Regions from separate parts of the Bacillus sp. FSL K6-3431 genome, predicted to be linked through region 3. Evidence: a T-box and tRNA genes for the amino acid it is inferred to sense, from the RefSeq annotation. Region 3 holds a T-box; the other regions hold tRNA genes.
The links. A T-box is a leader RNA that pairs with one kind of tRNA and senses whether it is charged. The one in region 3 lies ahead of proS (proline--tRNA ligase), so its partner is inferred to be a tRNA-Pro.

Region 1: it has a tRNA-Pro gene. The T-box ahead of proS (proline--tRNA ligase) is inferred to sense a tRNA for this amino acid. The anticodon was not compared.
Region 2: it has a tRNA-Pro gene. The T-box ahead of proS (proline--tRNA ligase) is inferred to sense a tRNA for this amino acid. The anticodon was not compared.

The regions. Positions count from the first base shown of each region.
Region 1 is NZ_JBBOCT010000001.1:1,864,717-1,872,559, reverse strand. It holds rRNA gene MHB53_RS09660 (23S ribosomal RNA) at 1-2,682, shown strand, start outside; rRNA gene rrf (5S ribosomal RNA) at 2,918-3,033, shown strand; tRNA gene MHB53_RS09650 (tRNA-Val) at 3,145-3,220, shown strand; tRNA gene MHB53_RS09645 (tRNA-Thr) at 3,230-3,305, shown strand; tRNA gene MHB53_RS09640 (tRNA-Lys) at 3,340-3,415, shown strand; tRNA gene MHB53_RS09635 (tRNA-Leu) at 3,423-3,504, shown strand; tRNA gene MHB53_RS09630 (tRNA-Gly) at 3,576-3,650, shown strand; tRNA gene MHB53_RS09625 (tRNA-Leu) at 3,657-3,745, shown strand; tRNA gene MHB53_RS09620 (tRNA-Arg) at 3,753-3,829, shown strand; tRNA gene MHB53_RS09615 (tRNA-Pro) at 3,860-3,936, shown strand; tRNA gene MHB53_RS09610 (tRNA-Ala) at 3,954-4,029, shown strand; tRNA gene MHB53_RS09605 (tRNA-Met) at 4,058-4,134, shown strand; tRNA gene MHB53_RS09600 (tRNA-Ile) at 4,141-4,217, shown strand; tRNA gene MHB53_RS09595 (tRNA-Ser) at 4,240-4,332, shown strand; tRNA gene MHB53_RS09590 (tRNA-Met) at 4,353-4,426, shown strand; tRNA gene MHB53_RS09585 (tRNA-Asp) at 4,462-4,537, shown strand; tRNA gene MHB53_RS09580 (tRNA-Phe) at 4,556-4,631, shown strand; tRNA gene MHB53_RS09575 (tRNA-His) at 4,664-4,735, shown strand; tRNA gene MHB53_RS09570 (tRNA-Gly) at 4,750-4,823, shown strand; tRNA gene MHB53_RS09565 (tRNA-Ile) at 4,834-4,910, shown strand; tRNA gene MHB53_RS09560 (tRNA-Asn) at 4,912-4,983, shown strand; tRNA gene MHB53_RS09555 (tRNA-Ser) at 4,994-5,084, shown strand; tRNA gene MHB53_RS09550 (tRNA-Glu) at 5,108-5,179, shown strand; gene MHB53_RS09545 (TraR/DksA C4-type zinc finger protein) at 5,424-6,170, opposite strand; gene MHB53_RS09540 (1,4-dihydroxy-2-naphthoate polyprenyltransferase) at 6,388-7,308, opposite strand; gene MHB53_RS09535 (isochorismate synthase) at 7,528-7,843, shown strand, end outside.
Region 2 is NZ_JBBOCT010000001.1:3,388,392-3,396,234, forward strand. It holds rRNA gene MHB53_RS16375 (16S ribosomal RNA) at 1-665, shown strand, start outside; rRNA gene MHB53_RS16380 (23S ribosomal RNA) at 894-3,826, shown strand; rRNA gene rrf (5S ribosomal RNA) at 3,966-4,081, shown strand; tRNA gene MHB53_RS16390 (tRNA-Val) at 4,215-4,290, shown strand; tRNA gene MHB53_RS16395 (tRNA-Thr) at 4,299-4,374, shown strand; tRNA gene MHB53_RS16400 (tRNA-Lys) at 4,416-4,491, shown strand; tRNA gene MHB53_RS16405 (tRNA-Leu) at 4,498-4,579, shown strand; tRNA gene MHB53_RS16410 (tRNA-Gly) at 4,650-4,724, shown strand; tRNA gene MHB53_RS16415 (tRNA-Leu) at 4,732-4,820, shown strand; tRNA gene MHB53_RS16420 (tRNA-Arg) at 4,828-4,904, shown strand; tRNA gene MHB53_RS16425 (tRNA-Pro) at 4,912-4,988, shown strand; tRNA gene MHB53_RS16430 (tRNA-Ala) at 5,007-5,082, shown strand; rRNA gene MHB53_RS16435 (16S ribosomal RNA) at 5,230-6,781, shown strand; tRNA gene MHB53_RS16440 (tRNA-Ile) at 6,876-6,952, shown strand; tRNA gene MHB53_RS16445 (tRNA-Ala) at 6,996-7,071, shown strand; rRNA gene MHB53_RS16450 (23S ribosomal RNA) at 7,224-7,843, shown strand, end outside.
Region 3 is NZ_JBBOCT010000001.1:3,667,478-3,675,320, reverse strand. It holds gene MHB53_RS17885 (type IA DNA topoisomerase) at 1-1,613, opposite strand, end outside; gene MHB53_RS17880 (exonuclease domain-containing protein) at 1,900-2,811, opposite strand; gene MHB53_RS17875 (hypothetical protein) at 3,536-4,087, opposite strand; T-box leader at 4,728-4,946, shown strand; gene proS (proline--tRNA ligase) at 4,989-6,428, shown strand; gene mgtE (magnesium transporter) at 6,729-7,721, opposite strand.

The sequences.
Region 1 (7,843 bases), 1.8 Mb from region 3:
CGAGCGAAACGGGAAAAGCCCAAACCAAGAGGCTTGCCTCTTGGGGTTGTAGGACACTCTATACGGAGTTACAAAGGAACGGGGTAGACGAAGAGGCCTGGAAAGGCCCGCCAGAGAAGGTAACAGCCCTGTAATCGAAACTTCGTTCCCTCCAGAGTGGATCCTGAGTACGGCGGGACACGAGAAATCCCGTCGGAATCTGGGAGGACCATCTCCCAAGGCTAAATACTCCCTAGTGACCGATAGTGAACCAGTACCGTGAGGGAAAGGTGAAAAGCACCCCGGAAGGGGAGTGAAATAGATCCTGAAACCATGTGCCTACAAGTAGTCAGAGCGCGTTAATGCGTGATGGCGTGCCTTTTGTAGAATGAACCGGCGAGTTACGATTTCATGCAAGGTTAAGTTGAAGAGACGGAGCCGCAGCGAAAGCGAGTCTGAATAGGGCGAATAAGTATGAGGTCGTAGACCCGAAACCAGGTGATCTACCCATGTCCAGGGTGAAGGTAAGGTAACACTTACTGGAGGCCCGAACCCACGTACGTTGAAAAGTGCGGGGATGAGGTGTGGGTAGCGGTGAAATTCCAATCGAACCTGGAGATAGCTGGTTCTCTCCGAAATAGCTTTAGGGCTAGCCTCATGGTTAGAGTCTTGGAGGTAGAGCACTGTTTGGACTAGGGGCCCTCAACGGGTTACCGAATTCAGACAAACTCCGAATGCCAAAGACTTATCCATGGGAGTCAGACTGCGAGTGATAAGATCCGTAGTCGAGAGGGAAACAACCCAGACCGCCAGCTAAGGTCCCAAAGTATACGTTAAGTGGAAAAGGATGTGGAGTTGCTTAGACAACCAGGATGTTGGCTCAGAAGCAGCCATCATTTAAAGAGTGCGTAATAGCTCACTGGTCGAGTGACTCTGCGCCGAAAATGTACCGGGGCTAAACGTATCACCGAAGCTGCGGATTGACACCTCTGGTGTCAATGGTAGGAGAGCGTTCTAAGGGCTGTGAAGCTAGACCGGAAGGACTAGTGGAGCGCTTAGAAGTGAGAATGCCGGTATGAGTAGCGAAAGAAGGGTGAGAATCCCTTCCACCGAATGCCCAAGGTTTCCTGAGGAAGGCTCGTCCGCTCAGGGTTAGTCGGGGCCTAAGCCGAGGCCGAAAGGCGTAGGCGATGGATAACAGGTTGATATTCCTGTACCACCTTATTTCCGTTTGAGTAATGGGGGGACGCAGGAGGATAAGGTAAGCGCGCTGCTGGATATGCGCGTCCAAGCAGGTAGGCTGGAGTGGAGGTAAATCCTTCACTCTAAGGCTGAGCTGTGATGGCGAGGGAAATTTAGTACCGAAGTTCCTGATTCCACACTGCCAAGAAAAGCCTCTAGCGAGGAAATAGGTGCCCGTACCGCAAACCGACACAGGTAGGCGAGGAGAGAATCCTAAGGTGATCGAGAGAACTCTCGTTAAGGAACTCGGCAAAATCACCCCGTAACTTCGGGAGAAGGGGTGCTCATTTGGGTGAATAGCCCAGATGAGCCGCAGTGAATAGGCCCAGGCGACTGTTTAGCAAAAACACAGGTCTCTGCGAAGCCGCAAGGCGAAGTATAGGGGCTGACGCCTGCCCGGTGCTGGAAGGTTAAGAGGAGCGCTTAGACTTCGGTCGAAGGTGCGAATTGAAGCCCCAGTAAACGGCGGCCGTAACTATAACGGTCCTAAGGTAGCGAAATTCCTTGTCGGGTAAGTTCCGACCCGCACGAAAGGCGCAACGATCTGGGCACTGTCTCAACGAGAGACTCGGTGAAATTATAGTACCTGTGAAGATGCAGGTTACCCGCGACAGGACGGAAAGACCCCGTGGAGCTTTACTGCAGCCTGATATTGAATGTTGGTGCAGCTTGTACAGGATAGGTAGGAGCCGTAGAAACCGGAGCGCTAGCTTCGGTGGAGGCACTGGTGGGATACTACCCTTGCTGTACTGACATTCTAACCCGCAGCCGTGATCCGGCTGGGAGACAGTGTCTGGCAGGCAGTTTGACTGGGGCGGTCGCCTCCTAAAGAGTAACGGAGGCGCCCAAAGGTTCCCTCAGAATGGTTGGAAATCATTCGCAGAGTGTAAAGGCACAAGGGAGCTTGACTGCGAGACCTACAAGTCGAGCAGGGACGAAAGTCGGGCTTAGTGATCCGGTGGTTCCGCATGGAAGGGCCATCGCTCAACGGATAAAAGCTACCCCGGGGATAACAGGCTTATCTCCCCCAAGAGTTCACATCGACGGGGAGGTTTGGCACCTCGATGTCGGCTCATCGCATCCTGGGGCTGTAGTCGGTCCCAAGGGTTGGGCTGTTCGCCCATTAAAGCGGTACGCGAGCTGGGTTCAGAACGTCGTGAGACAGTTCGGTCCCTATCCGTCGTGGGCGCAGGAAATTTGAGAGGAGCTGTCCTTAGTACGAGAGGACCGGGATGGACGCACCGCTGGTGTACCAGTTGTTCCGCCAGGAGCATCGCTGGGTAGCTATGTGCGGCAGGGATAAGTGCTGAAAGCATCTAAGCATGAAGCCCCCCTCAAGATGAGATTTCCCATAGCGCAAGCTAGTAAGATCCCTGAAAGATGATCAGGTTGATAGGTCCGGCGTGGAAGTGTGGTGACACATGGAGCTGACGGATACTAATCGATCGAGGACTTAATCTAAAGTAAAAAGCGGAAGCGCCCGGGTAGCCCCGACAAGCGCAAGACAGATTGTGAGGAGGCAGATTTTCAGCCACCACAGCAAGATGGCTTGCGACCTCGAGGGGCTGGGCGCTGGAGCTAGATTCAAAAGATGTTTCACACGTTTACCTTCTCATTTATCTGGTTTTGAGAGAATGAAAATTTCTCTTGAAAAATACATAAAAAGCGTTATAATAGTAAATGTTGAGTAATTTTGTCTGGTGGCGATAGCGAAGAGGTCACACCCGTTCCCATCTCGAACACGGTAGTTAAGCTCTTCAGCGCCGATGGTAGTTGGGGGTTTCCCCCTGCAAGAGCAGGACGTTGCCAGGCAATAAAACTTAATGTTGAGTGTGAGAAAGAGTTTTATTGAGTGTACAATAGTACTTAACAAATGGATACTAAAACCACTCTAAAAAAAGAGTGGGACAATCCGTTCAAAATGGAGGATTAGCTCAGCTGGGAGAGCATCTGCCTTACAAGCAGAGGGTCGGCGGTTCGAACCCGTCATCCTCCACCATTATTTAATGCCGGCCTAGCTCAATTGGTAGAGCAACTGACTTGTAATCAGTAGGTTGGGGGTTCAAGTCCTCTGGCCGGCACCAGTAGTTACTTTTTTGAAAAATGCACATTATGTACGAGCCATTAGCTCAGTTGGTAGAGCATCTGACTTTTAATCAGAGGGTCGCAGGTTCGAATCCTGCATGGCTCACCATTTTTATGCGGGTGTGGTGGAACTGGCAGACACGCTAGACTTAGGATCTAGTGCCGCAAGGCGTGGGGGTTCGACTCCCTTCACCCGCACTTTAATTAATATCTGCTAAAAACAATTACGTCCTATAAACAATACAGAATCTAAAATGCCAATTTCAAACGCGGAAGTAGTTCAGTGGTAGAACATCACCTTGCCAAGGTGGGGGTCGCGGGTTCGAATCCCGTCTTCCGCTCCAAGTAGTGCCGGGGTGGCGGAACTGGCAGACGCACAGGACTTAAAATCCTGCGGTAGGTGACTACCGTACCGGTTCGATTCCGGTTCTCGGCACCATTGATATGCGCCCGTAGCTCAATTGGATAGAGCGTCTGACTACGGATCAGAAGGTTGTGGATTCGACTTCTGCCGGGCGCGCCATTATTTACATAATGTATCAAAGGAATTATGCGGGAAGTAGCTCAGCTTGGTAGAGCACTTGGTTTGGGACCAAGGGGTCGCAGGTTCGAATCCTGTCTTCCCGACCATTTTAAATAAGCTCAATGGGGCCTTAGCTCAGCTGGGAGAGCGCCTGCCTTGCACGCAGGAGGTCAACGGTTCGATCCCGTTAGGCTCCACCATTTTTCACAAGTAAAACTATCCTATATTGGCGGTGTAGCTCAGCTGGCTAGAGCGTACGGTTCATACCCGTGAGGTCGTGGGTTCGACTCCCTCCGCCGCTACCATATAGAGGACCTTTAGCTCAGCTGGTTAGAGCAGACGGCTCATAACCGTCCGGTCGTAGGTTCGAGTCCTACAAGGTCCACCATTACTTTTTTATAATGTACTACGGAGGAATACCCAAGTCTGGCTGAAGGGATCGGTCTTGAAAACCGACAGGGGAGTCAAATCTCGCGGGGGTTCGAATCCCTCTTCCTCCTCCATAATTAAATGTATTTATCGTCGCGGGGTGGAGCAGTTCGGTAGCTCGTCGGGCTCATAACCCGAAGGTCGCAGGTTCAAATCCTGCCCCCGCAATCATAAATAATTCAAGGTTGAACTTTGAATTATCTGGTCCCGTGGTGTAGCGGTTAACATGCCTGCCTGTCACGCAGGAGATCGCGGGTTCGATTCCCGTCGGGACCGCCATTTAAATCAAATATATATGGCTCAGTAGCTCAGTCGGTAGAGCAAAGGACTGAAAATCCTTGTGTCGGCGGTTCGATTCCGTCCTGAGCCACCATTTTTATTCAAACAATGTAGTAGAAATACATGGCGGCTATGGCGAAATGGTTAACGCATCGGATTGTGGCTCCGACATCGTGGGTTCGATCCCCACTAGTCGCCCCTTATATTTTTGTGCGGGTGTAGTTTAGTGGTAAAACCTCAGCCTTCCAAGCTGATGATGAGGGTTCGATTCCCTTCACCCGCTCCAACTTTTTTATGGGCCTGTAGCTCAGCTGGTTAGAGCACACGCCTGATAAGCGTGAGGTCGGTGGTTCGAGTCCACTCAGGCCCACCATTCCGCAGTAGCTCAGTGGTAGAGCTATCGGCTGTTAACCGATCGGTCGTAGGTTCGAATCCTACCTGCGGAGTTTATAATTTGGGGAAGTACTCAAGAGGCTGAAGAGGTGCCCCTGCTAAGGGCATAGGTCGCGTGAGCGGCGCGAGGGTTCAAATCCCTCCTTCTCCGCCATATTATAATATTTACTAGTACATGGCCCCTTGGTCAAGCGGTTAAGACACCGCCCTTTCACGGCGGTATCACGGGTTCGAATCCCGTAGGGGTCATAATAAGCATGTAAAAAGACTATCTACGAATGATAGTCTTTTTACATGCTTATTTTATATAGCTCTAACTTTTTAAAAGTTTCACTTGTCTAAAACCCTACTCTAGCGCATAGTGTACCTCTATCAAAAAGCAGAAGCAAAAGCAAAAGAAAATGAATGTGTTTCAATTCTACTTTGTCCCAGTATTATCCCATATTCTTGTTGCACAACAATGCGATAATGAGCTAGAACACTTCTGTTTTCTTTATGAATGCTGATCGTCGTCTACATAGCCATCTGTTTTTTTATATGGAATGTCTCCAAAAGGTGTTTCAGTACCCGCATCGTCTAATTTATCTTCATATGCTTTTAATTCATCTGACTGAAATACTTCCCTGCTATTACCGCTTATATCAGTTGCGGAGAAGGCTTCATATTCCTCTGTAAAACCATCTTTGATTTCCGAATCATATAATTCATTATAATCATCAAAATCTCCTTCAAAATCCGAAGGTGTTTCTGATGTCCCATATTTTGCAACTTCCTGGAAACTATCCTGGTAGTCTCTTACGTTTCCTTTATGCCGCCCCGCGAAGGAATTATCCATTGCAGGCCGCAGAATTTCCTCTTCCACTGGCCGGTCACCAGGCAATATTTGTTCCTCAGAATGTTCGACGCACCTTGTTGTATAGGGGATGACTTCAAGTCTTTCGAAAGGTATTTCCATACCGCATTCTGTACATTTCCCATAGGTTCCTTCTTCCATTGCTTGTAAGGCGATATTTACCTTATCTAATTCGTTTTCCGCGTGAATGGAGAGGGCAAGATCTTTTTCCCTTTCGAATAATTCAGTACCCATGTCCCCGGGATGATTATCATAAAGAGATAATTCACCGGTACTTTCTCTTACATTATTTTCTTCTATCGTTGTTTGTTCTTCTGTTATTTTCATTTGCTCTTGTTGTATGATAAGCTCCTGTTTTAACTGTTCTAACTGTTTGTCTGTTATCACACCCACCACTTCCTTTGTTTAGTAATCGTTATAGTATGGTCGAAAATAGGGTTTGTTATTTACTGTTTTCCTACTCTTTCATGATGTTAAACATATCAAAAGCTGTTCAATAAAAAAAAGCATTGCCATAAAATGGACAAGTGCTTTTTAAAAAGACTTCAGTATGTTTGCTGGAACATTTTTTCTGTAGCTAAATATTGAAGTTCGTCTCGATTTATTATAGGTAACTGATAAATATCCCGATAGACATAAGAAAGCCGAAAATGGTATTGGTTTGCGCTGTTGCTTTCATCGCAGGCATCATCTCTATCGGTGCAGTTTTACCCACAAATCCTTTAACTGCATTATATGCTTTAGGGATACTAATAAAAGTAATTAAAAGCCAAGAGGATGCATCAGTAACAAAAATTAGAAGCACAATCCAAGAATAAGATAAGATAAACAAACTTGCTAAAAATTTAATCGCGTTTTTTCTTCCAAATAAAATAGCAAGTGTTTTTCGACCGTTTACTTTATCTCCATCTAAGTCACGGATGTTATTCGCCAACATAATGGTTCCGATTAGTATCGATACGGGGATCGATACAAGCATACTTTCCTTCGAAATATATCCTGTCTGAATAAAAAAGGATATTTGGATAATAACAACTCCCATGAAAAAACCTGATGTTAATTCTCCAAACGGAGTATAAGCAATAGGTCTCGGCCCCCCGGTGTAAAAATATCCTATAGCCATAGAGACGGCTCCAACCACTGCTATCCACCAGCTACTGCTTGCGGATATATATATACCGAGTAGTAAAGCTAATCCAAAGAATGCCAACCCAATACCCAAGACGGTTTTGGGCTTGACTCCATTTCTAACAATAGCACCCCCGATTCCTACCGAGTTTTCATTGTCGAGTCCTCGTGCATAATCAAAGTACTCATTGAACATATTTGTTGCAGCTTGGATGAGTAGGCTAGCAACTAACATTGCTGTAAATAGTAAGAAGTGAATCGCATTATCATTTATTGCTAAAGCAGTACCAAGCAGAACTGGAACAAAAGCGGCAGTAAGTGTATGTGGCCTGGTCAACTGCCACCAAATCCGCCATCCTTTATCTGAAGGAACAGCTGTTTGTGTTTGAAGATTCATTAAGATGTCGCTCCCTTATAATAATAAAGTGAAAATATATAAATGCTCACCTATTAAATTGTAGGTAATGATTGAGGTAGTGTCAATCTATTTCCACATTATCTTACTATAACTAACGAAATTTAGATGTTAAGTATGAATGCTACATTTAGTGTGCTACTTCATATATAATAAAGAGGTAATATAAATGAAAAGATTGGCGCTTTAGGAGAGATTATTTTGTCTAAAATATTATTGCAATCAAACATTGATACAGTTTTACAGCAAGTTAACCATAAAAGCAAAACAAAGCTATTCAGTTATACACAAAAAATAAATACATGTGATCCTATCTTATTTTACCAAGGTAATCAGCATTTATTTAAGGGAAAAGCTTTTTTTTGGAAAAGTCCGGATGAAGACTTTTGTCTTGTTGGACTTGGTGCAGCACATGTTGTCAAAACAAAAAATAGTATGAATAGATTTAATTACATGGAACAAAAATGGAATGAACTTTGCGAAGAAGCAGTGATTGAAAATCCATTTGATATATCCG
Region 2 (7,843 bases), 280 kb from region 3:
GCCTGGGGAGTACGGCCGCAAGGCTGAAACTCAAAGGAATTGACGGGGGCCCGCACAAGCGGTGGAGCATGTGGTTTAATTCGAAGCAACGCGAAGAACCTTACCAGGTCTTGACATCCTCTGACCACCCTAGAGATAGGGATTTCCCCTTCGGGGGACAGAGTGACAGGTGGTGCATGGTTGTCGTCAGCTCGTGTCGTGAGATGTTGGGTTAAGTCCCGCAACGAGCGCAACCCTTAATCTTAGTTGCCAGCATTCAGTTGGGCACTCTAAGGTGACTGCCGGTGACAAACCGGAGGAAGGTGGGGATGACGTCAAATCATCATGCCCCTTATGACCTGGGCTACACACGTGCTACAATGGATGGTACAAAGGGTTGCAAGACCGCGAGGTTTAGCTAATCCCATAAAACCATTCTCAGTTCGGATTGCAGGCTGCAACTCGCCTGCATGAAGCCGGAATCGCTAGTAATCGTGGATCAGCATGCCACGGTGAATACGTTCCCGGGCCTTGTACACACCGCCCGTCACACCACGAGAGTTTGTAACACCCGAAGTCGGTGGGGTAACCCTTACGGGAGCCAGCCGCCGAAGGTGGGACAGATGATTGGGGTGAAGTCGTAACAAGGTAGCCGTATCGGAAGGTGCGGCTGGATCACCTCCTTTCTAAGGAAACTGTTGGCCGCGGTGCCAACATAAACAGACGTTTTTGTTTCGTTCAGTTTTGAGAGGTTAAACTCTCTTATTATTCGTTCTTTGAAAACCAGATAAAATGAGAAGCAATAAACCGAGAAACATCACCTTATGGATTGTATCCGTAAGTATGTATGACCTTTTTTATGATCAGGCAATGAGAAGCTGACGCAGCAATGCATCGCTTATCATGGACCAAATGATTAAGTTAGAAAGGGCGCATGGTGGATGCCTTGGCACTAGGAGCCGATGAAGGACGGGACTAACACCGATATGCTTCGGGGAGCTGTAAGCAAGCGTTATATCCGAAGATTTCCGAATGGGGAAACCCACTGCTCGTAATGGAGTAGTATCTATTTCTGAATACATAGGAAATAGAAGGCAGACCCGGGGAACTGAAACATCTAAGTACCCGGAGGAAGAGAAAGAAACATCGATTCCCTGAGTAGCGGCGAGCGAAACGGGAAAAGCCCAAACCAAGAGGCTTGCCTCTTGGGGTTGTAGGACACTCTATACGGAGTTACAAAGGAACGGGGTAGACGAAGAGGCCTGGAAAGGCCCGCCAGAGAAGGTAACAGCCCTGTAATCGAAACTTCGTTCCCTCCAGAGTGGATCCTGAGTACGGCGGGACACGAGAAATCCCGTCGGAATCTGGGAGGACCATCTCCCAAGGCTAAATACTCCCTAGTGACCGATAGTGAACCAGTACCGTGAGGGAAAGGTGAAAAGCACCCCGGAAGGGGAGTGAAATAGATCCTGAAACCATGTGCCTACAAGTAGTCAGAGCGCGTTAATGCGTGATGGCGTGCCTTTTGTAGAATGAACCGGCGAGTTACGATTTCATGCAAGGTTAAGTTGAAGAGACGGAGCCGCAGCGAAAGCGAGTCTGAATAGGGCGAATAAGTATGAGGTCGTAGACCCGAAACCAGGTGATCTACCCATGTCCAGGGTGAAGGTAAGGTAACACTTACTGGAGGCCCGAACCCACGTACGTTGAAAAGTGCGGGGATGAGGTGTGGGTAGCGGTGAAATTCCAATCGAACCTGGAGATAGCTGGTTCTCTCCGAAATAGCTTTAGGGCTAGCCTCATGGTTAGAGTCTTGGAGGTAGAGCACTGTTTGGACTAGGGGCCCTCAACGGGTTACCGAATTCAGACAAACTCCGAATGCCAAAGACTTATCCATGGGAGTCAGACTGCGAGTGATAAGATCCGTAGTCGAGAGGGAAACAACCCAGACCGCCAGCTAAGGTCCCAAAGTATACGTTAAGTGGAAAAGGATGTGGAGTTGCTTAGACAACCAGGATGTTGGCTCAGAAGCAGCCATCATTTAAAGAGTGCGTAATAGCTCACTGGTCGAGTGACTCTGCGCCGAAAATGTACCGGGGCTAAACGTATCACCGAAGCTGCGGATTGACACCTCTGGTGTCAATGGTAGGAGAGCGTTCTAAGGGCTGTGAAGCTAGACCGGAAGGACTAGTGGAGCGCTTAGAAGTGAGAATGCCGGTATGAGTAGCGAAAGAAGGGTGAGAATCCCTTCCACCGAATGCCCAAGGTTTCCTGAGGAAGGCTCGTCCGCTCAGGGTTAGTCGGGGCCTAAGCCGAGGCCGAAAGGCGTAGGCGATGGATAACAGGTTGATATTCCTGTACCACCTTATTTCCGTTTGAGTAATGGGGGGACGCAGGAGGATAAGGTAAGCGCGCTGCTGGATATGCGCGTCCAAGCAGGTAGGCTGGAGTGGAGGTAAATCCTTCACTCTAAGGCTGAGCTGTGATGGCGAGGGAAATTTAGTACCGAAGTTCCTGATTCCACACTGCCAAGAAAAGCCTCTAGCGAGGAAATAGGTGCCCGTACCGCAAACCGACACAGGTAGGCGAGGAGAGAATCCTAAGGTGATCGAGAGAACTCTCGTTAAGGAACTCGGCAAAATCACCCCGTAACTTCGGGAGAAGGGGTGCTCATTTGGGTGAATAGCCCAGATGAGCCGCAGTGAATAGGCCCAGGCGACTGTTTAGCAAAAACACAGGTCTCTGCGAAGCCGCAAGGCGAAGTATAGGGGCTGACGCCTGCCCGGTGCTGGAAGGTTAAGAGGAGCGCTTAGACTTCGGTCGAAGGTGCGAATTGAAGCCCCAGTAAACGGCGGCCGTAACTATAACGGTCCTAAGGTAGCGAAATTCCTTGTCGGGTAAGTTCCGACCCGCACGAAAGGCGCAACGATCTGGGCACTGTCTCAACGAGAGACTCGGTGAAATTATAGTACCTGTGAAGATGCAGGTTACCCGCGACAGGACGGAAAGACCCCGTGGAGCTTTACTGCAGCCTGATATTGAATGTTGGTGCAGCTTGTACAGGATAGGTAGGAGCCGTAGAAACCGGAGCGCTAGCTTCGGTGGAGGCACTGGTGGGATACTACCCTTGCTGTACTGACATTCTAACCCGCAGCCGTGATCCGGCTGGGAGACAGTGTCTGGCAGGCAGTTTGACTGGGGCGGTCGCCTCCTAAAGAGTAACGGAGGCGCCCAAAGGTTCCCTCAGAATGGTTGGAAATCATTCGCAGAGTGTAAAGGCACAAGGGAGCTTGACTGCGAGACCTACAAGTCGAGCAGGGACGAAAGTCGGGCTTAGTGATCCGGTGGTTCCGCATGGAAGGGCCATCGCTCAACGGATAAAAGCTACCCCGGGGATAACAGGCTTATCTCCCCCAAGAGTTCACATCGACGGGGAGGTTTGGCACCTCGATGTCGGCTCATCGCATCCTGGGGCTGTAGTCGGTCCCAAGGGTTGGGCTGTTCGCCCATTAAAGCGGTACGCGAGCTGGGTTCAGAACGTCGTGAGACAGTTCGGTCCCTATCCGTCGTGGGCGCAGGAAATTTGAGAGGAGCTGTCCTTAGTACGAGAGGACCGGGATGGACGCACCGCTGGTGTACCAGTTGTTCCGCCAGGAGCATCGCTGGGTAGCTATGTGCGGCAGGGATAAGTGCTGAAAGCATCTAAGCATGAAGCCCCCCTCAAGATGAGATTTCCCATAGCGCAAGCTAGTAAGATCCCTGAAAGATGATCAGGTTGATAGGTCCGGCGTGGAAGTGTGGCGACACATGGAGCTGACGGATACTAATCGATCGAGGACTTAATCTAATATGAATCAAATCGATGTTTCACACGTTTACCTTCTCATTTATCTGGTTTTGAAAGAATGAAAAGTTCTTTTCAATGATCTTCTGTTAAGATCGTCACGTCATGTGGCAACACAGAAGTCAGCACATCCGTGTGCAAGTCTGGTGGCGATAGCGAAGAGGTCACACCCGTTCCCATCTCGAACACGGTAGTTAAGCTCTTCAGCGCCGATGGTAGTTGGGGGTTTCCCCCTGCAAGAGCAGGACGTTGCCAGGCGAAATGATATTTTTTGAAATGTTGTTTTAGAAGAAATAAACACTTATAAGGAAACGACCGAGAAATTAAGGGAGTCAACAAGTGTGTAATTGAAAAAAATGAAGTTTATGTACCTTATGATTATTTTTAAAATGGAGGATTAGCTCAGCTGGGAGAGCATCTGCCTTACAAGCAGAGGGTCGGCGGTTCGAACCCGTCATCCTCCACCATTTTCATTGCCGGCCTAGCTCAATTGGTAGAGCAACTGACTTGTAATCAGTAGGTTGGGGGTTCAAGTCCTCTGGCCGGCACCAGTTTTTTAATGTTAAATTATAAAAGGATATATGTTATGTACGAGCCATTAGCTCAGTTGGTAGAGCATCTGACTTTTAATCAGAGGGTCGCAGGTTCGAATCCTGCATGGCTCACCATTTTATGCGGGTGTGGTGGAACTGGCAGACACGCTAGACTTAGGATCTAGTGCCGCAAGGCGTGGGGGTTCGACTCCCTTCACCCGCACTTAATTAATATCTGCTAAGGGCAATTATGTCCTATAAACTATGCAGGTTCTAAAATGCCAATTTCAAACGCGGAAGTAGTTCAGTGGTAGAACATCACCTTGCCAAGGTGGGGGTCGCGGGTTCGAATCCCGTCTTCCGCTCCAAAGTAGTGCCGGGGTGGCGGAACTGGCAGACGCACAGGACTTAAAATCCTGCGGTAGGTGACTACCGTACCGGTTCGATTCCGGTTCTCGGCACCATTTATATGCGCCCGTAGCTCAATTGGATAGAGCGTCTGACTACGGATCAGAAGGTTGTGGATTCGACTTCTGCCGGGCGCGCCATTTAAAACGGGAAGTAGCTCAGCTTGGTAGAGCACTTGGTTTGGGACCAAGGGGTCGCAGGTTCGAATCCTGTCTTCCCGACCACTTTCAATAGATTTTAATGGGGCCTTAGCTCAGCTGGGAGAGCGCCTGCCTTGCACGCAGGAGGTCAACGGTTCGATCCCGTTAGGCTCCACCAAAAGAATGTGTTGACAAATGCTTTTAATAGTGATATTATAGATAAGTCGCAATCAGAAGGCAGAAAATAAGTTTGATCTTTGAAAACTGAACGAAACAAAACGTCAAAAAGTAATACATGTAAGACCAGCAAATGAGCTACAAACACTTTAACGAGAGTTTGATCCTGGCTCAGGACGAACGCTGGCGGCGTGCCTAATACATGCAAGTCGAGCGAATGGAAGGGAGCTTGCTCCCGGAAGTTAGCGGCGGACGGGTGAGTAACACGTGGGCAACCTGCCTGTAAGACTGGGATAACTTCGGGAAACCGGAGCTAATACCGGATAATTTCTTTCTTCTCATGGAGGAAGGTTGAAAGATGGCTTCGGCTATCACTTACAGATGGGCCCGCGGCGCATTAGCTAGTTGGTGAGATAACGGCTCACCAAGGCAACGATGCGTAGCCGACCTGAGAGGGTGATCGGCCACACTGGGACTGAGACACGGCCCAGACTCCTACGGGAGGCAGCAGTAGGGAATCTTCCGCAATGGACGAAAGTCTGACGGAGCAACGCCGCGTGAGTGATGAAGGTTTTCGGATCGTAAAACTCTGTTGTCAGGGAAGAACAAGTATCGGAGTAACTGCCGGTACCTTGACGGTACCTGACCAGAAAGCCACGGCTAACTACGTGCCAGCAGCCGCGGTAATACGTAGGTGGCAAGCGTTGTCCGGAATTATTGGGCGTAAAGCGCGCGCAGGCGGTCCTTTAAGTCTGATGTGAAAGCCCACGGCTCAACCGTGGAAGGTCATTGGAAACTGGGGGACTTGAGTGCAGAAGAGAAGAGCGGAATTCCACGTGTAGCGGTGAAATGCGTAGAGATGTGGAGGAACACCAGTGGCGAAGGCGGCTCTTTGGTCTGTAACTGACGCTGAGGCGCGAAAGCGTGGGGAGCAAACAGGATTAGATACCCTGGTAGTCCACGCCGTAAACGATGAGTGCTAAGTGTTAGAGGGTTTCCGCCCTTTAGTGCTGCAGTTAACGCATTAAGCACTCCGCCTGGGGAGTACGGCCGCAAGGCTGAAACTCAAAGGAATTGACGGGGGCCCGCACAAGCGGTGGAGCATGTGGTTTAATTCGAAGCAACGCGAAGAACCTTACCAGGTCTTGACATCCTCTGACCACCCTAGAGATAGGGATTTCCCCTTCGGGGGACAGAGTGACAGGTGGTGCATGGTTGTCGTCAGCTCGTGTCGTGAGATGTTGGGTTAAGTCCCGCAACGAGCGCAACCCTTAATCTTAGTTGCCAGCATTCAGTTGGGCACTCTAAGGTGACTGCCGGTGACAAACCGGAGGAAGGTGGGGATGACGTCAAATCATCATGCCCCTTATGACCTGGGCTACACACGTGCTACAATGGATGGTACAAAGGGTTGCAAGACCGCGAGGTTTAGCTAATCCCATAAAACCATTCTCAGTTCGGATTGCAGGCTGCAACTCGCCTGCATGAAGCCGGAATCGCTAGTAATCGTGGATCAGCATGCCACGGTGAATACGTTCCCGGGCCTTGTACACACCGCCCGTCACACCACGAGAGTTTGTAACACCCGAAGTCGGTGGGGTAACCCTTACGGGAGCCAGCCGCCGAAGGTGGGACAGATGATTGGGGTGAAGTCGTAACAAGGTAGCCGTATCGGAAGGTGCGGCTGGATCACCTCCTTTCTAAGGAAACTGTTGGCCGCGGTGCCAACATAAACAGACGTTTTTGTTTCGTTCAGTTTTGAGAGGTCGAACTCTCTTACCATTCACACAATGTGGGCCTGTAGCTCAGCTGGTTAGAGCACACGCCTGATAAGCGTGAGGTCGGTGGTTCGAGTCCACTCAGGCCCACCATCCCACATTTGTTTATTTGAAATGGGGATATTTCTAATTTAATGGGGCCTTAGCTCAGCTGGGAGAGCGCCTGCCTTGCACGCAGGAGGTCAGCGGTTCGATCCCGCTAGGCTCCACCAAATACTTTCGTTCTTTGAAAACCAGATAAAATGAGAAGCAATAAACCGAGAAACATCACCTTATGGATTTATCCGTAAGTATGTATGACCTTTTTTTATGATCAGGCAATGAGAAGCTGACGCAGCAATGCATCGCTTATCATGGACCAAATGATTAAGTTAGAAAGGGCGCATGGTGGATGCCTTGGCACTAGGAGCCGATGAAGGACGGGACTAACACCGATATGCTTCGGGGAGCTGTAAGCAAGCGTTATATCCGAAGATTTCCGAATGGGGAAACCCACTGCTCGTAATGGAGTAGTATCTATTTCTGAATACATAGGAAATAGAAGGCAGACCCGGGGAACTGAAACATCTAAGTACCCGGAGGAAGAGAAAGAAACATCGATTCCCTGAGTAGCGGCGAGCGAAACGGGAAAAGCCCAAACCAAGAGGCTTGCCTCTTGGGGTTGTAGGACACTCTATACGGAGTTACAAAGGAACGGGGTAGACGAAGAGGCCTGGAAAGGCCCGCCAGAGAAGGTAACAGCCCTGTAATCGAAACTTCGTTCCCTCCAGAGTGGATCCTGAGTACGGCGGGACACGAGAAATCCCGTCGGAATCTGGGAGGACCATCTCCCAAGGCTAAATACTCCCTAGTGACCGATAGTGAACCAGTACCGTGAGGGAAAGGTGAAAAGCACCCCGGAAGGGGAGTGAAATAGATCCTGAAACCATGTGCCTACAAGTAGTCAGAGCGCGTTAATGCGTGATGGCGTGCCTTTTGTAGAAT
Region 3 (7,843 bases):
GCAGTAATATATCCAATGTCTTTTAACTTTTTTATCGTTTCCGCTCTTGTCGCCGGAGTACCGATACTAAAGCCGCTTAAAATTGCCTCAACATCTTCTTCACCTTTATCCTTATTAATGTTTCTTCCACATGTTTCCATGATGCGCAACAAGGTTTTTTCTGTATGTTGCTTTGGTGGCTTTGTCACATGAGATGTTAATTCATGCTCTATTAACTCTGCCTCATCATTGATTTTCACGAGTGGCAAAAGCGTATCTTTCGATTGAATCTTTTCAACCTTTTTCCAGCCTTCAACAAGTTGAACCTTGCCTTTTGATAGGAATAAACCTTTTAAATCAGTGTCCTTTATCTTCGTTTCAATGGTTGTTTCTTCATGTTCTGCTAAAGGCATAAATTGCATAATAAATCTATTTTTGATCGCTTGATATACTTGCCCTTCATCTGCAGTAAGTCTCTTTGGCTTCATATAAGTAGGAATTATCGCACTATGGCTTTCCACTTTGGCATTATCAAAAATTCTTTTCGTACGGACAAATTTTATTTCATCCTTATATGGTAGATCCTGTGATAATGTCTCCAATACCTTCGCCGTTTTTCCAACCAAACTTTCCTCTAATGCGATGCTAGCAGTCCTTGGGTACGTAATAAACTTCTTCTCATAAAGGGACTGAGCCACTTTTAATACTTTATCGGCTGTCCAGCCACTATATTTACTCGTCATATACCCTTGTAAATTAGACAAGTTAAATAAAAATGGTGGGAACTCTTTTTTCTTTTGTACCTTTTTTTCGTGGATAATACCGTTTTTACCCTGTAATAATCCTTGAATCGCTTCTAATATCTCTTTACTTTTAAATTTGTCTTCCTTGCCTTCAAAATAAGTTCCCTCATATGTTTCATTCTCACTCGTTTGAAAAGTAGCCTGGAGCTTGTAGTAATTTTCTGGAACAAAGTTTTCAATCTCTTGATCGCGATCATATATTATTTTTAACGTTGGCAAGAGAACTCGGCCAATATTTAATGCCTTCCCTTTTCCTTTTTGATATTTAAGGGTAGCGACAGATGTTAGGTTGATACCGATCACCCAATCAGCCCATTGCCTACTTACTCCAGCATCTTGTAATGGTCTCATCTCAGCATTCAACTTTATATTTTCTATCCCTCTTATCACTTCAGCAGGTGTCCACTCATTTAACAACAGGCGATACACCTGTTTATCCGTCTTCAAGTTGTAAATGATACTATCACCGATGAGTTGCCCTTCTCGGTCATAGTCACATGCAGAGACAATCGCTTGTACATCTTTTCTCTTCATTAGTTGATGGATAATCTTTAATTGCTTTTGCGCTCCTCGATCTGGCTTGTCCCTATTTCTCGGATCGCTTTTTACTTTATATTGAAATTTGCTAGGAATGAACGGAAAATTATCCATTTTCCATGATGACATTTTTTCATCATAATCTTTCGCATCATTTAATTGAAGCAAATGGCCGAATGCCCATGTCACAATATAGCCATTTCCTTCAAAATATCCATCTTGGCGATTTTTTATTTTCAGCGCATCCGCAATATTTTTCGAAACGGAAGGCTTCTCAGCCAATATTAATTTCATTTGAAATCAACCTCCAAATAAAAACACACGTTCGTTTACTTCATTGTAAACGATGGCGTGTGTTTTTGGTATAGCATAATGAACGATTTACAAATCACATGCGTTTCTGTTTAGTTGTATAGTAGAGTAAATTATAATTTGAATTCTATTATGGCTTGATTAGTTATAGGTACCCTGGTTACTTCAAAGCGCTAATGACAATCTTAGTAGATGCTCCACCTTTGAACGATTTTGAGCGTTAAGGATAAAATAACCAAATCGAAAAATACGACTTAGTACAACCTTTTCATTTTACCAATCTTATAAATTCTTGTTCTCCTACAATTTCAATTGGATATCCTTGCTCAATCATTTCTTCTACTTTTTTCATTTTCATACTTTTAATTCCTTGCACATATTTGTATAAATCTTGCTCTCCTACCACTAAGAAGTTCGTCGCTAAATCCACACGATCTTTACAAGCAGCACCACAATTGACTGCATATTGAGCAGCCATCGGTCTAGTCATTGACATCATCTTACCCGTAAATACAATGTTTGTCCCGTAAAATGGATGCTTTGTATTCGTTATTATATTTTCAGGGACAATCCTTTTTAGTGATGCATCTTGCGAACTTTTCCTTGAACGAGTCGGTTGTTTACTAGAAGACGTTGGGCTACCGAGTTTAAGCTTGTGCAAAATAGATAGCTCTTGAATGGAGCCAGTTTTTGTTTTTTCCATCGCCTCGAGTGTAATAATGGCGGAAGCACGAGCATCTTCAAGCGCATCATGATGTTTTAGGCTAATACTTAAATAATTTGCGACAGTAGATAACTTATGATTATACAAATTCGGCCACACTTTTTTTGCAATGCGGTAAGAGCATCCATATTGAAAGTTCGGCTCCGTTTCATGAATCCTAGTTAAAGAGTCTCGAAGCACTCCGATATCAAAGCTCGCATTATGTGCAATAATCATTTGATTCTCAATAAAGCCTTTAAATTTCGGCCAAAACTCTTCAAATGTAGGTGCATCATGTACCATATATTCTGTAATGCCATGAATTTTTGTATTGTAATAATGAAATTCACTTAACGGATTGATCAATGTATGTAATTCTTCTTGAATTTTACCGTTTTTTACTTTTACAATGCCGATTGAGCAAACACTCGACCGTACACTATTCGCTGTCTCAAAATCTATTGCAACAAAGTTCATCTTTTACTCCACCTTGCTATGTTAGAATACGTTCATTATCTCATAATTGACTGCTCGCGGAAAACCCCTCGAAGAAGAATAATCCCCCTGGCGGGAATAGAGCAGTAATTTTCCCCATATCAAAAACCAGCGTCTTTACTTGACGCTGGCTCCAGATCTAAATCTAAACTTGTATACTTTTTTCCGATAAAACTGTGTGTATGCTGGCTGGACAGGCGGCTATGCATTTAAACAAGATGATGATACAGCACAACTACAGGATGCCACGTATACTGATTTTGTTAAATTCGATTCGGCCACCATTCAAGAACTTGAAAGCTCGCCAAAGCTTAGCATGGGAGCATGGTTCTTTTAGGTCCTTCTTATTTATAGCTGGGTTAGGGTGACCACAAATCACGATCATTGGTCAAAAGCTTGTAAAGCAGGATGGAGCTAAGCAATATAGCGTTGGTTTGCGTGACATCAAAAGGGTCGAATATAACAAAAGGCATGTTCTTACCTATAACATGAAAAATAAACTTGTTTTTAAGTTTCCGCTCAGATGGGTCCTCTATGAATTGTTTTACCTTTTTATGAAAGAGCATACCGCCCATTTGAAGAATAGACCATTCATTCAATCAAAAAACTAAATAAGGGATCGTTGTACACTCTATCCATATTTATGAGAAACCAAAAGAAGGAATTTGCTTAAATTCCTTCTTTTCTTTATTGCATTAGCAGCCAATTATTCTTCTAACTCGAATGTAGCATTTTCAAGTTTTACAATTTTATTTTCCTCGGTCATCAATTGAAACAGTGCTTCCCCCTTTTCATTAACAGGAATAGTAAATGGAATCGCATGACCCGGCTGAATAATACCTGCAAAAGATTCAGATAGGTCTACTTCTTCACGATCAAACACATAGTCTACGGAACCTTCCGTCTCAACGCCAGACGTATATTCAAACTTAATATTTTTAATCGGTTTTTCCAAACGATTAATGCCTAGGAATAAAAGGACACTCTCACCTGCTTTAGTATCTACAAGATCAATTGGATGAATACTGAAGTCATCGGCAACGCCAATATCGGGATTTGCCTCTACAAGCCCAGTTAATTGTTGATACATTTCATTTTCCAATGTAACACCATTTCCCTCATCTGCTCTTAGTAATTGCATGGCAATTGCCTGCTGCTCTTTTTCTTTATCCACGCTTCCGACCTTTTCACTCTTATTAGCTAAGCTACATCCCACCAACATTATCGCTAAGAACAGGATTATGACTAGCTTCCTCATCCCAAAACACTCCCATCATAAATTTAAAAAATCGACTACTAGCAATCAATGACTAAACTCTTCTATTGAAAGCATTTCATCCAACTAAGATTAATAAGTTTCTTCCAATCAACTACTAGCTTTCAATTAGATTATTTCATTACTAATGAATATCACTATGGGACTACCATGTCAAAGAAATTCAAAATTAGGACAAATGAATCTAGTTCTTTATTCTCGGAATCTACTATCCTTTCCATTTTCCTAGACTTAATATAACTCGTTATTTCTACTTTTTTTGGTTTCTTAATTATACTTAAGTTACAAGCATTCTCTTTTTTACATCTTTCCGGCACTTTATAATCAAATTTCATCTTCAAACCTATTGCAAGTAACTTCTTGACAGAATTGGAGGCTTTTATAATTGGTCGCCTCCTCCTATATAGTCAACACCGAGAAAACAAAGTATGATTGTAAGGATGAAGGGAAAAAATTAATTCCACTTTTAAAAAACTCATAGAGGGATATTTCTGAAGGCGCTTTTTATAGGCGGAAATAGTAAGATTCATTTTGCCACCACGCAACAGTTGTTAGAAAAAGGGAAGTACAGACTTTTAACAGAATTGTATTAACTACAGGTATTTGTTATATTATAGGAAATATTAACTCGTTGATGTGGCCAACTAAATAAGAATTGTGAAACAGAAAATATAGCAACTTGTTGAGAGCTATATCACCGCTTCTTATTGAAACCTACCACGGAGATGTTATGGACAACATAACCGAGTCGTTTTCGTTAACAAACGTTTTAGAGGGCTTACATTTAATGAAGCTAAACTAAGGTGGTACCACGTCGGTTCAGCACAAAGACGTCCTTACACAAGGACAGATTTGTGCTTTTTATTATGAGGAGGAATTATTAATGACTAATCAACAGAAAAATGATTTTACAAGCTGGTATATCGAGACGATTCAAAAAGCGGATTTAATGGATTACACACCCGTTCGTGGATGTATTGCATTCAAACCAGATGGTTATGAAATATGGGAACATATTAAAGATGAAATGGATAGACGTTTTAAGGAAACGGGACATCGTAATGCGTATTTCCCAATGTTGATTCCAGAGTCTTTCTTCCAAAAAGAAAAAGATCATATCGAAGGATTCTCACCAGAGCTTCCTTGGGTTACTGAAGCCGCAGGTGAAAAATTAGAAGAACGTTTAGCACTTCGTCCTACATCTGAAACCATGATCGGTCATTTATATAGTGATTGGATAAAAAGCTATCGGGATCTACCTGTACTGATCAATCAATGGGCAAATGTCTTCCGTTGGGAAAAGAAAACACTTCCTTTCATCCGAACATCTGAATTTTTATGGCAGGAAGGACATACTGCTCACGAAGATGAAATGGAAGCACGTGCTGAAACGATGCAAATGCTAAACATTTATAAAGAGGTCGTAGAAGAGCTTTTGGCTATTCCCGTATACGATGGTCAAAAAACACCATCCGAGCGGTTTGCAGGGGCTGTAGATACGTATTCGATCGAAGCAATGATGAAGGATGGAAAAGCAGTTCAAGCAGGAACTTCCCATTACTTAGGTACAAAATTTGCCGAGGCATTTGACATTAAGTATTTAAATAAAGAAAATAAGCACGAATTTGTGCATACAACCTCATGGGGAACGTCTACACGTCTAATCGGCTCTGTTATTATGGTGCATGGCGATGAACAAGGGCTTGTATTACCGCCGCGTATTGCGCCAACGCAAGTTGTATTAATTCCAGTAGGACCATGGAAGAAAAATCCTGAAATTATTGAAAAGCTAGATGAAGTTTTTGCTACATTAAAAACAAAAGGCATTCGAGTGCGTTTAGACGATTCCAATCAATCACCAGGATATAAATTTAATGAATGGGAGCTTAAAGGTGTGCCAATTCGAGTGGAATTAGGACCTCGTGATTTGGTAAATAACCAAGCGCTAATCAAAGCGCGCGATGAAGATGAGAAAGTTTCTGTTGATCTTCCAACAATAGCAGACTGTATTGAAGGAGCGTTACACACCATGCAAACACGCTTATTAGAAAAAGCGCGTGCATTCCGTGATAAGCATTCCCATACACATGTAGAATCTTTAGAGCAATTAACGAATCATATTGCTAATTCAACACAAAACGAAGAAATCCCAGGCTGGATCCTTGCAGGTTGGTGCGGAGATGACGCTTGCGAAGAACATGTGAAAGAAAAAACGAAGTTTACTACTCGTAATATTCCATTTAATCCACCAGCTAAGAAGTCTACTTGTATTAACTGTGGGAAAGAAGCAAAACATACCGTTTGGTTTGGTCGTGCCTATTGATAGAATAAAATAAAAGTGCTCCCACGAATAACTTAGGTTGAGCGTTTTTATTGTCTTGCATCATTTGCATAGGCATATTAACTGAACCTATTTTTTTGATAAACTTTTACTCGCTAATGTGAAGGAAATGCATCTATTTAGGATAAAATAGATGCTTTTTTCTTTTACTGGCAGTTAACAGCCTGTTACTGACCCGCCATCACTTTTTAAGGTAAGCATTGGACTTACTAGTTAATATTCACTTTTTACACGCTCGGAATTATGGCTTTGCTTGTTATCGAACATGGACTTTGTTTATTTTCACATTAGTTTTGAAATGAACATTGTCGCAATGCCGAAATAAATAAGTAGGGACAAGATATCATTAATTGTTGTAATGAGCGGCCCAGATGCTACTGCAGGATCTGTTTTAAACTTGTATAAAATGAGTGGGATAATTGTTCCAGCGAGTGTCCCTATAATCAGAGTAGCGAGAAGTGATGAGCCTACAACAAGACCCAGTGTTATACTTCCTCGCCAAACGAATGCTATGATTGAAATGACAATCGCACACGTAACACCTATAATAATTCCGACAATTAACTCTCGAAATAAAAGCTTCATCGTTTTTTTAAAATTAAGATCTTCTGAAACGAGGCCACGGACAACGACTGCGAGCGATTGTGTACCTGTATTGCCAGTCATTCCCGCAATCATCGGCATGAAAAAGGCAAGGGCAACGACTGCTTCAAGGGTAGCTTCAAATCTTTCAATGATCCCACCTGAAATAAGTCCGATAAATAATAATAAAATAAGCCATGGTAACCTTCTCGCAGCAGCAACGAAGGGACTTGTGTGAAAGTCAATTTCTTTTCCAGATGCGGAAAGTTTTCCGATATCCTCATCTGCTTCTTGTTGCATAACATCTAAAATATCTTCAACATGGATAACCCCGATAATCTGTTCCCTATTATTGACGACAGGAATAGAAACTAAGTCTTTATCACGGAAGATATGCGCTGCTTCTTCTTGGTCTAAATCAGTTGGAAAAGAGGTAATTTCTTTCATCATAATATTTTTAATAAAATCGTTATCAGCGGCACCGAGCAATTCTCGAATAGACAAAACTCCCATTAGCTCACTATCAGAACCAACGATATACAAGTAGTGAATATTCGTTTTATCACGTACGTTTTGCCGAAGACGTGACAGTGCTTCCTTAACTGTGTATGTTTCTTGAAGAGCGATATAGCCTTTTTTCATAAGTGTTCCGGTCGTTTCTTGCTTGAAAACACCGTTAGTAATTGTGCCCATGTATGTGGACCTCCTTATTGCGTCCACTTATTCACCATGTGTGGGGAAGTGGACATACTACTTTTCATTCGAATGGCAATTAACTTTAACCAACCAGGGGGTTCTGTTTCCTTAGAACTACA